One region of the Psychrobacillus sp. FSL K6-2836 genome, then DNA from elsewhere that is predicted to be linked to it. Evidence: riboswitches for the same ligand, from Rfam matches in the RefSeq annotation. Region 1 holds a riboswitch; each other region holds the start of a gene.

Region 1 (2,207 bases):
TTAAAATGCAAAGCAGATTTATGATGATCAATTAGTTGGACCTTCCCTTTTGCATCGTAAAAATCATTAAGCCTTTTTTCATTATCCTCGTTTGGAGTCAAATCAGTTATAAATAAAAACGTATCTGGCTCATCATTTTCTAAAAAGTATTCAATCTCTCGATTAAGGGATGAAATCGAATTATAACGCACCTTCACTTGCTCTCCAAAAGCTAGCTTTGCTAAAATGCCACATCCGACGCCATCTAAATCATTATGAGACAATAATTTATACATCCTTTTCACCTCTTGATTAGTATGGTTTTAACGTTTGAAACTTATTAATTTTCATCAAAAATATAGTTTATCATGTCATAAAAATAAGTTAACACTTATTTTACAGGTAAACTGTTGCAATAGTATAAGAAAACATGTATTATCTTAGTAATTAAATATTCTCTTATTTCAAATACATTTGAAGTAAGGATAGAGGCGCGAAGACCATCAGTACACATTCGGAGGATAATGAGATCCTATGACAATTGTGGAAAGGGGGATTTGCCGAAGTTGAAAGAATCTCATTTTTCTTGAAGCTGGTTCAGCTGTTGAATAAACACTGAATTGTCATATAGGAGACTATATGGAGGGCTATCTTACGCACGGAAATATTACTTTATTTCTATTGCAACAACGAGCCCCTCGTTGTTGCTTTTTTGCGTCTACATAACTTGACTAAACAACCGTCAAGTTATGCCTCCGGCGGATGTCACAGATTTTGAATTTCGCTAGTGTAATTCAAAATCTGTACGCAATTACGCCGAGGCGTAATTGATACCGCCCTTCTCCCTGAATTTTTAATAATAAAACTAGAGGATGTGGAGAAGTTATGAATTTTGGACAAATATTAACGGCTATGGTGACTCCTTTTGATCATAATGAGGAAATCGATTTTCCAGCTACACGAAACTTAATAAATTACTTAATTGCCAATGGAACAGAAGGCTTAGTTGTATCTGGTACTACTGGAGAGTCTCCGACGTTAACTGAAGAAGAAAAAGTCCAGCTGTTTAAATTTACAGTGGAAGTTGTGAATGGTAGAGTACCAGTAATTGCTGGTACTGGTTCATATAATACAAAAGCGTCCATTGATCTAACAAGACAAGCAGCTGATGCAGGTGTCGATGGTATTATGCTTGTAGTTCCGTATTATAACAAGCCTTCACAAGAAGGTTTGTACCAACACTTCAAAACTATAGCTGCAGTTACATCATTGCCGATTATGCTATACAATATTCCAGGCCGTAGTGTCGTCAACATGTCAGTGGAAACGGTTATCCGTCTTTCTAAAATACCAAATATCGTTGCTATTAAAGAAGCTGGTGGGAATTTAGATGCAATGTCTGAAATTATTAGTAATACACCGGAAGACTTTTCGCTATATAGTGGTGATGATGGGTTAACAATCCCGGTACTATCGATTGGTGGAACAGGCATCATTTCAGTAGCATCACATGTTATTGGAAATGAAATGCAAGCAATGATTGCAAAGTTCAACAGTGGTAATGTAAGGGAGGCAGCTAAGGATCACCGCAAATTATTACCTATCATGAAAGCTCTATTTGCTGCACCAAATCCTACTCCTGTAAAATCTGCATTAAATTTAAAAGGAGTTCCTGTAGGAGGTGTTCGCTTACCTATGATTCCTTTGAATAAAGAAGAGCTGACTTCTTTACAAGAAGTACTATCCACATTGCCACAAACCGTGAAAATATAGGCTTTTCAATTGTTTACAGATAAAGAGGAAGAGCGAACTCAATTTAGAATTCGCCCTTCTTTATTAATTTCTATATTTTACTGCTAAACCTTTAAGGAATTTACGTGCAAAATTATCCCCGCATTCCTTATAATTACGATGTCCTGGTTTTCTTAAAATAGCACCTAGTTCGCCTTTAGATACAATAATTCCGCCATCATCTAATACTTCCAGCATATCTTCCGTTGTTAACTGTAAAGCTACTTTTAGTTTCTTCAAGAGTATATTATTCACATGATCCTTCTGCTGTTCTGCAGGCTCTGGATTAGTAGGTTGTCCCTGTTTTGGATCCTGTTTACCTCTTTTATGTGTGATTAAACCATTCAAAAATGATTCCAACATCTTGTTGTTACACTTCATATGATTTTCATCTTCCACTACTTCTTCATCATCAATATCTTCTTTTGATTTAGTAA
Region 2 (2,207 bases), 460 kb from region 1:
TAACAAATAAGTTCATTACTTTTCCTGAAGCCTGGTACCCTGTCCAAAACATTGAAACAAGTGTTATACCTATTAACGATACAATTGGTAAGATTAAATCATTCACTTTTCCATAATTATTTTCCGGGAAATTACCTTGTAAATCACCTGGATTTGATTTATTGGGATCAAAAAGCACTCCTGTTTCTTTTGCACGTTTTTCATGTTTTTTCATCTCACCTAAGTCATTGTCTGTCCATGCTATAAAAAATACCATTGCAAGTGCAGCAATAACATAGAAATTCATCGGGGCCATTATCAGAAATGCCTGAAGTGGTGTATAGTCTGTTACTGCATAAGTAGCGAAAATAACACCTAACTGACTTATTAGAAAAGCTCCCCAACTAGAAACTGGAGAAACTACACAAACTGGTGCTGATGTAGAGTCGATAAAATAAGCTAGCTTTGCACGTGATACTCGGTGAGAATCTGTGATTGGACGGGCAATTTGTCCAACAGCAAGTGCATTAAAATAATCGTCTACAAAAATAATAATACCTAAAAAGGCAGTTAATAGTTTTGAACCACGATTCGTTCTAATACGTTTGACTGCCCACGCTGCAAACGCAGTACTTCCTCCTGATAAGCTGACCATCGCTGTAACTACTCCAAGCAGCAAGATAAAAGACAATATATAAATATTATACATATTCAATCCATTATCCCAAAACGACGTGATAAAGGAATCCCAAAGAATGATTAGTGAATCAACGGGTGAAAAGTTTTCTACTAATAGAGCTGCCGAAACGATTCCGACCCCCAATGATAATAAAACCCTCTTCGTCACAAGCACCATTACAATCGCTAGTAGTGGTGGTAAAATTGAAAATATCGTATTTTCCAAAACAAATCCTCCTCAAATATAAAAAAGCCAACCTAATATACATATAGGTTGGCTTTTAATTAAAATTTCAAGCATAAATTTTATATACTTTGTAGTTCTCCATTTATACTTTTGTATAAATGACAGTGTTATTTTTGTTTAAAATAACCCCAATTAGATTTGTTTCGACGATCAGCATCTAATTTCGGCAAAACTTCCTTCCGTTTACAATCACAGTTGTCATTCTCCTGTAAACTACTCTTAAGTTCTGCAGCCTCTACCTATTTCTATTCATTTCTACCAGTATAACAGTAAATACTAGGTTATAAAGGTTTTTTATTTTTCTGGTAATGGTAGTGGTACTTCTATTGATGGAGCTGCATCCCCGTCGCCACCTGTGTATATATATGGAACCTGGCCTTGAACAATCCCCATTGCAACCGGGATACTCTGTTCAACCGTACTCATTTTACTTGCTAGAGGAACAATTATTTGTACGTTTACCGTAATATGGATATTGACTTCAACATACGCATTATTAATACCAAATTTAGTAATTGAAGGCACTACATTTGATTGTACATTACCAATGACGTGAAAGCGTATAGGAATTTTCGGACCTAAGTTTCCAATGATGGGGATATTCGCCGCTTGCCCCATCGGAACGAAAAATACGACTCCCCCCTGATCCTCCATCGTTTGTTTATCGTACTCGATGTCATCTAAATAAGGTAGACTTGAAAAGTTACCCTGCTCAGCCTGTTCTAAATGAGACTGAACAAGCTGATTTGTATCAGATAGTATACGATTTATTATTTCTGTATTAAATCGAGTAGTGACCATTGTAGTACTATCTGATGGCACCTCTTCGATTATGTCATTTACATCGAGCGTATTCGAAATTCTTGAGTTAATCGCTTTATTTATTACCATGGATGCTATTTTAGTTGTTTGAACTTCTGCATATTCCAAGTAGGTAGCATTCAACTGCTTATTAATATAATAGATGAGTCCTCCAACTGATAACATAAAACAAGTTAAAAAAATGGCTAATTTACGCTGATTAGTAAAGAAAGTAAATCGCTTTTTTTTCTTTCGATAGAACAAAAACAATCCCCCTAATTACTACTTATGTAAGGAGGGGGATTTTCATGACTTATATTCATTTTTTTCATACTGTCCATACCATTTTACGACATCTCGAATCATTTCGGGCATAAAGTATTGTTTTGGAGCAAACTTTAATGAAGGAAAAAAGTAACCAAATGTAAACATATCTAAAGTTGCCAACGTATATATGTTTTCATGCTCAAGTGGCTTTTCATCGACTAACACTGAACCATCT
Region 3 (2,207 bases), 830 kb from region 1:
AAGTAAAGCTTGTCCTCCAACTTGAACTCCTTCAGGTAGATAAGTCCAAAAAGGTCCTTCAAATACTGGAGTCTTATAAAACGAAATAACAATAGCTGCTATTAAGAAAACAACGAATATAGGTAAAGACCTCTTTTGTAATTTATCTAGCTGTTTAATGCCAAACCAATTTAAAGGTATAACGATAAAACCGAAGAAAATGATTAATGCCCACTCTTGTAGGTTGGGGAAGAAGGTATGAACCGCGGAAACTAAAATGAGACCTTCAAATGCACAATACATAATAAAGTTTGTCGCATAGAGGAAGGATGTTAAGGAAGCACCTATATAGCCAAAGCCTCCACTTCTAGATAATAAATTGACATTCATTCCAGATTTTGCAGATAAGTAAGCAATGAGGGTTCCCAGTATACCGGCAACTATTATTGCATAAATAGAGGAGATAATAGCATTAATTGCTCCAAATTGAAGAGCCATTACACTCCCCATTTGAAAGTAAAAAATCGCAGTGGCTATTCCGAACGTAATATTGGTTATGCTTAACCAACCCATATTTCTTTGGCTACGGGGCACCTTCTCTAATGAATAGTCTGTGTCTTTCTCTTCAGTTACTTTGTGATCTGTAAGTTGGACAGATCTCATAATATCAGCTCCTAATAAAAAATAATTATCCATGCGGGTAGACGCTTTGATAACTAAATTTCTTTATTTTTTTGACGCATCTATTCATTATAACATATACTTAGCTAAATATAATTCTAAAGTAGTTGACAGAAATATATGTGTATTGTAAACTATGAAACATAATTGAATACAGCCTCACTTAATATAGTGAGGTAGAGGCGCGATATTTAACAGTCCTTAGTGGAGTTTGAGAAGCTATGATTCTATGGAGAAGGAAATATCGCCGAAGTTTGTAATATTGCTCGGTATTACTTGCTGGGTCTGCAGTTAATAATTGCAGGACTGTCCACTATAAACATCCCAGTTTATAATGGTGTGCTATCTCATTTGGGAAAAGTAGAGGATTTAGGGCAACTATACATATTGCGACCTGAGTTCATCTCAGGTCTTTTTTTGTACAAGTTGTCTTTTTTTATAAGTAAGAACATATATTGATAAAAAGGGAGTAATTATAATGAAAAAGAGATTAGTATTTTTAACGATATTCGTAAGCTTTTTGTTTTTATTAGCAGCATGTGGAACAGATACTACAGAAACTTCAGGATCTTCCTCTGACGATACTAAAGAAGCAGCTGTAGATACGTTTACAGTAGGTTTAGAAGCTGGTTATGCACCTTTTAACTGGACACAACTAGATGACTCCAATGGTGGAGTGAAGATTGATGGTAACGCAGAATATGCCGGTGGATATGATGTAGAAATTGCTAAACGCATTGCAGACGGATTAGGAAAAGAACTAGTTATCGTTAAAACAGAATGGGATGGACTTGTACCATCATTACAATCAGATAAAATCGATGCAATTATCGCAGGAATGTCACCTACTGAAGAGCGTAAAGAAACAATTGACTTTTCGGAAAACTATTACACATCCAACTTTGTTATGGTTGTGAAAAAAGGTGGTTCTTTTGAAGGGGCTACTTCTATTCAAGACTTTAGTGGTGCTAAAATCACAGGCCAGCTGAATACTTCACATTATGGTGTAATCGATCAAATTAAAGGTGTGAAAAAACAACCAGCATCTGATAACTTCTCCGCAATGCGTGTAGCATTGGAATCTGGAGTTATTGATGGCTATGTATCTGAACGCCCAGAAGGGATTAGTGCTTCTTCTGCAAATGAAAACTTCGCAATGGTTGAATTTACAGAAGGATTTAAAGCTGCAGAAGAGGATACAGCAGTGGCAGTAGGGTTGAAAAAAGATAGTGATTTAACTGAGCAAATCAACAAAATTTTAGCGGAAATTTCTGAAGAAGAGCGACAAGAAATTATGGATGCTGCTATTCATAACCAACCAGCGGCGAAATAAGGATGAAGTGATACCGGCTGCATCTTTTTGCAGTCGGTTTTTATTTGGAAGGAGGGAAATACATGAGCATAGAATATATTATTTCGATGATTACAAGTAACTGGCCGATGTTCCTTCGTGGAGCAGGAATGACGTTATTAATCTCTATAATTGGGACGATTATTGGAGCGGTTATTGGTTTGCTGGCAGGGGTTATTCGTACAATTCCTACGCC
Region 4 (2,207 bases), 730 kb from region 1:
TCCAAAAACGCACTAACCTCTTTCTAAGAGTTATAGGAGGGCGACGGGCAGACTAACGCCATAAAATTACCATAGAAAAAAGAGGCTGATCGTGACTGCGTCACAATCGACCTCTTTAAAAATCAATTTGATTTTATTTGAGATAGTTTAATTTCATCGTTACTTTAAACTATAAATTATTGTACCGATTGATGGGTTAACGCAAGATCGAATTCGTCATGCAAGGCATTTGCGGCTTCAATCATATGTTGCTGAGGTACTACAACAGACACTTTTATCTCAGATGTACTTACCATTTTCACAGGAATATTCTCTGTTCTCAGGCGATCAAACATTTGAGCTGCAACACCTGGGTTCGAAACCATACCAGAACCTACAATAGAAACCTTTGAAAGACCTACTTCAAAATCTGCGAAGGTAAAGCCAAGCGTTTGTTTATGTGTTTCTAAAACTGTTATCGCTTCAGCCAGAGATTCTTTTTTTATAGAAAAAGAAACTGCTGGCTTCACTCCATCAACTATCGACTGAACAATTATATCCACGTTTATATGGTTTGTAGCTAGAGTTGTGAAAATAGAAGCTAAAGAGCCATTAAATGGCACCTCATATTCTATAGTTAATCGAACGATATCGGATTCAAACGCTACCCCACGAACTACTAAATTATTTTCCACATCTACTTCCTCCTTCAAAATCGTTCCTTCTCCATCTTTATAGCTTGAGCGTACTCGTAATGGAACCTTATAGTTTTTAGCAAATTCAACAGCACGTGGATGTAATACCCCTGCGCCTAAGTTAGCTAGTTCAAGCATTTCGTCATATTCAAGTTGGTCAAGTTTTCGAGCATTCTCAATATAACGTGGATCGGATGTATAAATACCATCAACATCCGTATAAATGTCGCAAATCTCAGCTCCGATGGAAGCAGCAATAGCTACAGCAGTTGTATCAGATCCTCCTCTGCCAAGAGTAGTAATCTCTCCAGCTTCTGTTATCCCCTGGAAACCCGCTACAATAACTACTTTATTTGTGGCAAGTAAACCGTCAATTTTAGAAGGATCCAGTTTTAGTACTTTTGCATTTCTATGTACATTATCTGTTATGAGACCTGCCTGAGCACCAGTTAGAGAGATGGCATCTATCCCAATTGCATTTAACTTAATAGCTAGTAATGCCATCGTAACCTGCTCACCATTCGATAAAAGCATGTCCATTTCTCGTTTGGATGGTGATTCCGCTAATCCGAAAGCAAGGTTTGCTAATTCATCTGTTGTTTTACCCATTGCAGATACAACAACGACAATATCATTTCCTTTTTCTTTTTCACGTTTCACCCGATTAGCAACATTTGAAATTTTTTCTGTTGATTCAACTGAAGTACCGCCAAACTTCATTACAATTTTAGTCATGTATATCCGCTCCCTTTTTTGTCCCGCTTTCACGTGCAGTGAGACTCCCACTTCAACGAATCCACAATGTACAATGGCCTATGTGGGAAATCAACTGCCCGTTAAAGCCCGAATGGTTCAACTAACATAATAGGGAATGAAGAAAATCCCCATCAATTGAAGTTTCTCTTTACTGAAAGGATCAAAAAATGCTTTTCACATATTGTGAAAAGCATTGTCTCATACACGGTCCAAAAAATCTGCCCATGTGAGATAGCCCTCCAGAATATAAATTCTGACAATCCTACATCTATTAAATGCAGAACCAACAATAAAATAGGAAAAGCTATTCTATGTTTCGGCGAAAAACCCTTTCCTCAGCCATTCTAGGAACTTTCCTTCCTCCTGCTGAGTACTGATGTCTAATCGCACCTCTATCTTCACTTAAATACAGTGAATATTAAATTCATATAACCATAACACATGATTATTCAGAAGACAATACATTTTTCTGAAAATGACCAATCATTATATCTGCCTGTTTACTCGGAAGTCCCGCCGCCATTAATTCATCTTTACTTGCAGCTTGAATTTTCTTTAAGGAACCAAAATGTTTTAATAATAACTTTTTCCGCTGAGGTCCGATACCTTCAATACCATCCAGCGAAGATGCAATCGTATGCTTTCCTCGTTGCTGCCTATGGAATGTTATAGCAAATCGATGGACCTCATCCTGAATTCGTTGTAGCAAATAAAAACCTTCACTAGTCCGCTTCATCGGTATTAGCTCCAAAGGGTCTCCGTAAATAAGCTGCGAAG

Evidence for each region. A riboswitch is a leader RNA that binds a small molecule or an ion and turns the genes downstream of it on or off. The one in region 1 is predicted to bind lysine.
Region 2: it holds a riboswitch for lysine, as region 1 does, so the genes downstream of both, MKY37_RS17070 (Na+/H+ antiporter NhaC family protein) here and dapA (4-hydroxy-tetrahydrodipicolinate synthase) in region 1, are expected to answer to the same signal.
Region 3: it holds a riboswitch for lysine, as region 1 does, so the genes downstream of both, MKY37_RS10590 (transporter substrate-binding domain-containing protein) here and dapA (4-hydroxy-tetrahydrodipicolinate synthase) in region 1, are expected to answer to the same signal.
Region 4: it holds a riboswitch for lysine, as region 1 does, so the genes downstream of both, MKY37_RS18515 (aspartate kinase) here and dapA (4-hydroxy-tetrahydrodipicolinate synthase) in region 1, are expected to answer to the same signal.

The regions. Positions count from the first base shown of each region.
Region 1 is NZ_JBBOOM010000001.1:3,091,981-3,094,187, reverse strand. Features, by position in the region: gene MKY37_RS14725 (DHH family phosphoesterase) at 1-275, opposite strand, end outside; lysine riboswitch at 458-637, shown strand; gene dapA (4-hydroxy-tetrahydrodipicolinate synthase) at 865-1,752, shown strand; gene MKY37_RS14715 (YehS family protein) at 1,816-2,207, opposite strand, start outside.
Region 2 is NZ_JBBOOM010000001.1:3,549,812-3,552,018, reverse strand. Features, by position in the region: gene MKY37_RS17070 (Na+/H+ antiporter NhaC family protein) at 1-883, opposite strand, end outside; lysine riboswitch at 968-1,150, opposite strand; gene yunB (sporulation protein YunB) at 1,199-1,969, opposite strand; gene MKY37_RS17060 (bifunctional metallophosphatase/5'-nucleotidase) at 2,012-2,207, opposite strand, start outside.
Region 3 is NZ_JBBOOM010000001.1:2,264,291-2,266,497, forward strand. Features, by position in the region: gene MKY37_RS10585 (purine-cytosine permease family protein) at 1-642, opposite strand, end outside; lysine riboswitch at 830-1,013, shown strand; gene MKY37_RS10590 (transporter substrate-binding domain-containing protein) at 1,139-1,993, shown strand; gene MKY37_RS10595 (amino acid ABC transporter permease) at 2,056-2,207, shown strand, end outside.
Region 4 is NZ_JBBOOM010000001.1:3,826,940-3,829,146, reverse strand. Features, by position in the region: gene MKY37_RS18515 (aspartate kinase) at 177-1,409, opposite strand; lysine riboswitch at 1,655-1,833, opposite strand; gene uvrC (excinuclease ABC subunit UvrC) at 1,876-2,207, opposite strand, start outside.